DNA from 2 places in the Flavobacterium algoritolerans genome. Region 1 is predicted to be linked to the other one. Evidence: riboswitches for the same ligand, from Rfam matches in the RefSeq annotation. Region 1 holds a riboswitch; the other holds the start of a gene.

Region 1 (3,680 bases):
TCTCCAACGACATTCATTCCTGCCATTAGGTTGATTTCGATTACTTCGATAGGTTTTGTTGCTGCCTGTCTCGCTTCTTCTACATCAATTTCTATAAATTCATCGACTCCTTTTACTAACGAGTGTGTCAATCGTTCCTGAATAGTTCCTGAACGCCATTCTTGAACTGCTTTTTCATTACTCTTGACATCTCCTTTTACATTTTCAGCAAAGTCCAACAATCTTTCGGTTGCATCATCGCGACGGTTTAGAATTACATCTTCAACGTGTTCTAATAAATCTTTTGGAATTTCATCGTAAATGGAAAGCATTTCTGGATTCACGATTCCCATAGTCATACCATTTTGAATCGCATGATATAAGAAAACAGAGTGCATCGCTTCACGAACCGTGTCATTTCCTCTAAACGAGAAAGAAACATTACTTACACCACCACTAATATGCGCATGTGGAAGATTCTCTCTAACCCATTTTGTTCCTCTAAAGAAATCCAATGCGTTTAAGCGGTGTTCTTCCATTCCTGTTGCAACAGGAAATATATTCAAATCGAAAATGATGTCTTGTGCAGGAAAACCAACTTTGTTTACCAAAATATCATACGAACGTTGGCAAATCTCAACTCTTCGCTCATAATTATCTGCTTGACCCACCTCATCAAAAGCCATAATAATTGCTGCAGCGCCGTAGCGCTTGATCAATTTAGCATGATGAATAAATTGTTCTTCCCCTTCTTTTAAAGAAATTGAGTTTACAACACTCTTTCCTTGCACTACTTTTAAACCCGCTTCGATAATGTCCCATTTCGAGCTGTCAATCATGATTGGCACTCTGGAAATATCAGGTTCTGCAGCGATTAGATTTAGGAATTTTGTCATAGCATATTCGCCATCGAGCATTCCTTCATCCATATTAATATCGATGATTTGTGCGCCACCTTCTACTTGTTCTTTTGCAATGCTAAGTGCTTCTTCGTATTTTTCTTCCTTGATTAATCGAAGGAATTTTCTAGAACCTGTAACATTGGTACGCTCACCAATATTCACAAATACGCTGTCTGGCGTAATGATTAAAGGCTCTAATCCCGATAATACAAGGTTTTTTCTAGTTTCTGCTTGTGCCATTTTTTATTTTTTTTTGCCCTAAAATCAATAATTACAAAGAATTCCTGGCTATAATTAAGACGCGATACATCGCGTCTCTACGTTACATTGTCGCTGTTGATACTCTAGGTTTATACTCCTTTGCGATATCAGCAATCAACTTGATGTGCTCTGGCGTTGTTCCGCAACAACCGCCTATGATATTTATTAAATTGTCGTCTAAATATTCTTTGATGAAAGCTTGCATCTGTTCTGGCGTTTCATCGTACTCACCAAATGCATTTGGTAATCCTGCATTAGGATGTGCCGAAACATTGAATGACGTATTATGCGCCAAAGTTTGTAGATATGGTTTAAGCAAATCAGCACCCAAAGCACAATTGAAACCTACGCTCAATAATGGAATGTGCGAAACCGAAACCAAAAAAGCTTCTACGGTTTGACCCGAAAGTGTTCTTCCTGATGCATCCGTAATCGTTCCGGAAACCATTATTGGAATATCGATATTGCGTTCGTCTTTGACTTCTTCAATAGCGAAAAGGGCCGCTTTTGCATTTAACGTGTCGAAAATGGTTTCTACCAAAAGCAAATCACTTCCTCCATCAATCAACGCTTCTACTTGTTGTTTGTAAGCAATACGTAAATCATCAAAAGTTACAGCTCTATATCCCGGATCATTTACATCTGGTGACATGCTGGCCGTTCTGTTTGTTGGTCCTATTGAACCGGCTACAAAACGAGGTTTATCCGGATTTTTGGCTGTGAATTCATCGGCTACTTCACGGGCGATTCTTGCTGATTCATAGTTGAGTTCGTATACCAAATCTTCCAGATGATAATCGGCCATTCCGATAGTAGTTCCAGAAAAAGTATTGGTTTCAACAATATCCGCTCCTGCTTCAAAATAAGCTCCGTGAACGGCACGAATCGCTTGTGGTTGCGTTAATGACAATAAATCGTTGTTCCCTTTTAAGGAATGTGGAAAATCTTTGAAACGTTCTCCTCGAAAATCTTCTTCGGAAAAATTGTAGCGTTGCAACATGGTTCCCATAGCTCCATCGAGTATGAGTATGTTTTTTTTAATAGCTTCTTGAATTGTTGACATCTTTTGTTTTATTCTCGCAAAACATTATAGTATTAAGCGCTTATTATTAATTCCAAAAGTTCAATATAATAGCTCTTTAGCCCCGATTACCTCACTTAATTACTATTTTCATAGGAGTTCGATGAACTACGTTTGCAGTGAAAATCCTTTCTCGTCCTGAACTTGTTTCAGGGTGAGAAAGATTGCAACGAAAAGCGGGAACGGTATTGACAAAAAAACGCCAATTGTTCGCTCCTGATACTGAAATAAATTCAGTAAGCTAAATATCGATATGTTGTCAAGAAAGGGTTTGAGAAATACTAAGTGAGTATTCGTGTGTTATCTATCTTAAATACTGAAACTGGTTCTGTATAAAGTAGAATGTAGCACCTTCTTTAAAGATAAAGGGTTGCTAAGGTTTCATTGGGTCTTTCCCTCCGCCTTTCGTGATAACTTTCAATAAATATATGAACAGTGCAAAGTAAAGACATAGCGCTAATACTTGCAAGTATTAGCGCTATATTTTTTAACTAGTTTGTATTATGTTGTTAAACTATGGCTTTCACCACGGCTTTTGGAGCTTCTTTACGGGTTCCGTCAAATCCGTCAACACCAGAAACTGTAGTGTATTTCAATACATATTTCTTACCTGGATTGATGATTTGGTAGGCTGCCTGACACATTAATGTGGCTTCGTGGAAACCACAAAGAATCAATTTCAGTTTTCCCGGATAGGTATTTACGTCACCAATGGCAAAAATTCCCGGAATGTTCGTTTGGTAATCCAAAGCATTATTTACTTTGATGGCATTTTTTTCAATGTCTAATCCCCAGTCTCCGATAGGACCTAATTTTGGTGTTAATCCAAAGAGTGGAATAAAATAATCCGTTGCAATGGTTCTATGTGCGCCATTTTCCTCAATATCAATTGACTCTAAATGTTCAGCTCCATTCAAGCCAACTACTTCTGCAGGCGTAATCATTTTTATTTTTCCTGAGTTCTTCAATTCCTGTACTTTTTCTACAGAATCTAAAGCCCCTCTGAATTCGTTTCTACGGTGAATCAAAGTTACCTCAGAAGCAACATTCGACAAGAAAATACTCCAGTCCAAAGCAGAATCTCCTCCTCCGGCAATCACGACTCTTTTGTCTCTGAATTTTTCCGGATTTTTGATAAAGTATTTAATTCCTTTATCCTCGTAAAATTCGATGTCTTCAATCAATGGTTTTCTTGGTTCAAAACTTCCTAAACCACCTGCAATTGCTACCACAGGAGCATGGAATTTTTTTCCTTTATTTGAAGTAACAATAAAACTTCCGTCTTCTTGTTTTTCAATGGTTTCTGCACGTTCTCCCAGTGTGAATCCTGGTTCGAATTGCTTGATTTGTTCCATTAAATTATCTACTAAATCTCCGGCTAATACTTCCGGAAAACCTGGAATATCATAAATGGGTTTTTTTGGATATAATTCAGATAATTGTCCGCCTGCTTGTGG
Region 2 (3,680 bases), on a different contig from region 1:
TCAAATGAGTCAATTATCATAATTTAGTGTCAAAAAACTGAATACTGAATACTGATTACTGATTACTATTTTATACTTTTGCATAACAATTTTAAAAACTACATAAAAAATATATCATGAGTGTTTTAGTTAATAAAGATTCCAAAATAATTGTTCAAGGTTTTACAGGAAGTGAAGGAACTTTCCATGCTTCTCAAATGATTGAGTACGGTACTAACGTTGTTGGTGGTGTAACTCCAGGAAAAGGGGGAACTACTCACTTAGACAGACCAGTTTTCAATACTGTAAAAGATGCTGTAGAACAAGCAGGAGCTGATACAACTATCATTTTTGTTCCGCCGGCTTTTGCTGCAGATGCAATTATGGAAGCTGCAGATGCTGGAATTAAAGTAATTATTGCAATTACTGAAGGAATTCCTGTTGCTGACATGATAAAAGCAAATAGTTATGTTAAAGAAAGAAATTCTAGATTAATAGGTCCAAACTGTCCAGGTGTAATCACTCCGGGTGAAGCTAAAGTTGGTATTATGCCAGGTTTTGTTTTCAAAAAAGGAACTGTTGGTATTGTTTCTAAATCTGGAACATTAACCTACGAAGCGGCTGACCAAGTAGTAAAACAAGGATTAGGAATCACTACTGCAATTGGTATTGGTGGAGACCCAATCATTGGAACAACTACAAAAGAAGCTGTTGAATTATTGATGAATGACCCAGAAACAGAATGTATCGTAATGATAGGTGAAATCGGTGGACAATTAGAAGCTGATGCTGCTCATTGGATCAAAGCGGATGGGAACCGTAAGCCAGTAGTTGGTTTCATTGCAGGAGTTACTGCTCCTCCAGGACGTACAATGGGACATGCAGGTGCTATCGTTGGTGGATCTGACGATACTGCTGAAGCTAAAAAACAAATCATGAGAGAATGTGGAATTCACGTGGTAGATTCTCCAGCTGAAATTGGTAAAAAAGTAAAAGAAGTTTTAGGTTAATCTAAACTCTAATTAAATATTTTAAAAGCCTCACAATTTGTGGGGCTTTTTTATTATAAATATGAATTAAAGAAATATCTTTGCACTTTATTAAATGCATCTGTTTTTAAGATGTAATCCTAATAAGAACAAACATAAACGAATGGTTTCTAATGGACCTCACGATTTTGTGGGGTATTTTTTTGTCGAAGCCAGTTCAAATAAAAATAAAATAATATGTACAAAGAGTTAAAAAAATTCAAAGTTAGCAATCAGTTTTCATTTACTACAGAAGATAGTTTAGCAGAAGTTTGCAATGCATCAGAAGGATCTGGAGTATTTTTAGTGTATTCAGTAGGAGATGAAAAAGAGTTAATTATGGTTGGTTCTACTGGAACTGTTCAAAATAACGGAACTTTGAAGATTAAAAATGGTGGTTTAAAAGACAAAATTGTTGAAGGGCACCAATTTGCTAAAACTGGAAGAAAATATTCTTGGCCTGCACAAATGAAAATTGAAGACATCAGTACACTAGAAGTAGTTTGGTATGAGACATTCAACGATAAAACTAAAGTGATTCCAACATTTGTAGAAGGACAAGTTTTACAAAACTTTCTTGACGAAAATGGAAGACTGCCAAAATGGAATGTAGCTTTTTAATTATTGAAAGTCTGCCTTTTAATATCTTAATTATAATCGCGCTACATTTTATGTGGCGCTTTTTTTCGAATTATCTTTTTTTGGAATAAAATTAGGCTAATTTCATAAATAATTAATTACTTTTGCACCCGTTATCACGAATCCTTCAATAGGATAGCAACCTGCAACAACAAGCAAGGTGCTAAAACGATACGCCAAATTCTTTGGAAAAAATGTTGTTTACATTCCCATATTTAGCTTTGTTTTTCGTCATAATTTTTAATTTAAAATTATTTTTATGACTTTATTTTCAAAAGAAAAAGGAAATGCCTTTGCCTTGATTCCTTTATTGGTTTTTATTTTTACTTTTTTAGGAGCAGGAATTGTTCTGAATGATTTTTATGCTTTTCCATCGCCAGTGGCAGTTGTAGTTGGTATCATTGCAGCCTTTTTACTTTTCAAATCCACTACTGATGAAAAAGTTGCTACATTGATTGCAGGATGTGGTGAAAGTAAAATCATGACCATGTGTTTAATTTATTTGCTAGCAGGAGCCTTCGCAGTAGTAAGTAAAGCGATGGGTGGAGTTGATGCTGTCGTGAATCTTGGAATAAATACTATTGATGTTGCTTATTTTCCTTTAGGAATTTTCTTGATTGCTTCTTTTTTATCAACTGCTACAGGAACATCAGTGGGTGCAATTGTAGCTATTGGCCCGATAGCTGTCGCTTTAGCTGATAAAAGCGGTGCTTCATTACCTTTAATTTCAGGCGCTTTATTAGGTGGCTCTATGTTAGGAGATAATCTTTCGATGATTTCTGATACTACCATCGCAGCAACGCAGTCATTGGGATGTGATCTAAAGGACAAGTTCAAGATTAACTTATTTATTGCCTTTCCTGCTGCAATTTTGACTATTATGGTTTTCTTTTATCTTGGTTTAAACTCGGATATTGTGACTGTTGCCATTGCAAAAAATGATTTTTCCTGGATTGCAATTGTACCTTATATATTAGTAATAGTATTGGCGGTAGTAGGTGTTAATGTATTTTCAACATTGCTTATTGGAACTTTATTGGCAGGAATCATAGGTTATTTTAGTGGTTCGTTTACGTTAATGGAGTTCACTCAAAAGATATATGAAGGCTTTACCAGTATGACTGATATTTTCTTATTGTCAATGCTTACTGGAGGTTTAGCAGCTATGGTAGATAAAGCGGGTGGAATAACATATTTATTAGTTCAAATTAAAAAAAGAATTAAAAGTAAAAAATCAGCTCAAGCGGGAATTGGTGCTTTAGTGGGTTTTGCTAATTTAGCAATAGCGAACAACACGGTTTCTATTGTAATTACAGGATCTATTGCCAAAGAAATTAATGATGAATATGAATTGAATCCTAGAAAAACGGCTGCAATTCTGGATATTTTTTCGTGTATAATTCAAGGAGTTTTACCGTATGGTGCTCAAGTATTGCTTATATTGAGCTACGCTAATGGAAAATTAGATTTCTTTGACTTAATTAGTAATGCTTGGTACCATTTATTTTTACTAATTTTCACATTGGGGGCTATTTATATTTCGTTTTGGGACAAATGGACAAAGCGATTCTTTAAAATTTAAGAATTGAATTTTTGACTGTAATTGCTTTTGAATTTTTTTTAAAAAGGGAATTATTATATATTTGACGGGTGTAAGATAGCCCTGATAGTAGTGAAAATCCTTTTATGTGAACGTTAGTGTTCATAAAAGATTGAAGCGGATAGCAGGATTAGCTTCAAATAAAATTTAAACTAATTTTTGAATATGAAATTACTAGAAGGAAAAGTTGCCATAATTACAGGTGCAAGCCGCGGAATTGGAAAAGGAATTGCAGAAGTTTTTGCAAAACATGGTGCAAATGTTGCATTTACATACAGTTCGTCAGTGGAATCAGCTTTGGCTCTTGAAAATGAATTGAACGCTTTAGGAATTAAAGCTAAAGGATATCAATCTAACGCAGCCGATTTTAATGAAGCGCAAACTTTTGTAGATGCAGTTTTGGCTGAATTTGGAACGGTTGATATTTTAATTAA

Evidence for each region. A riboswitch is a leader RNA that binds a small molecule or an ion and turns the genes downstream of it on or off. The one in region 1 is predicted to bind S-adenosylmethionine.
Region 2: it holds a riboswitch for S-adenosylmethionine, as region 1 does, so the genes downstream of both, QLS65_RS13445 (Na+/H+ antiporter NhaC family protein) here and QLS65_RS09960 (homocysteine S-methyltransferase family protein) in region 1, are expected to answer to the same signal.

What each region holds. Positions count from the first base shown of each region.
Region 1 is NZ_JASCRZ010000004.1:37,427-41,106, forward strand. Features, by position in the region: gene metH (methionine synthase) at 1-1,121, opposite strand, end outside; gene QLS65_RS09960 (homocysteine S-methyltransferase family protein) at 1,204-2,205, opposite strand; SAM riboswitch class I at 2,521-2,640, opposite strand; gene QLS65_RS09965 (NAD(P)/FAD-dependent oxidoreductase) at 2,733-3,680, opposite strand, start outside.
Region 2 is NZ_JASCRZ010000006.1:157,518-161,197, reverse strand. Features, by position in the region: gene QLS65_RS13460 (nuclear transport factor 2 family protein) at 1-22, shown strand, start outside; gene sucD (succinate--CoA ligase subunit alpha) at 117-989, shown strand; gene QLS65_RS13450 (hypothetical protein) at 1,206-1,628, shown strand; SAM-I-IV-variant riboswitch at 1,755-1,851, shown strand; gene QLS65_RS13445 (Na+/H+ antiporter NhaC family protein) at 1,906-3,228, shown strand; gene fabG (3-oxoacyl-[acyl-carrier-protein] reductase) at 3,412-3,680, shown strand, end outside.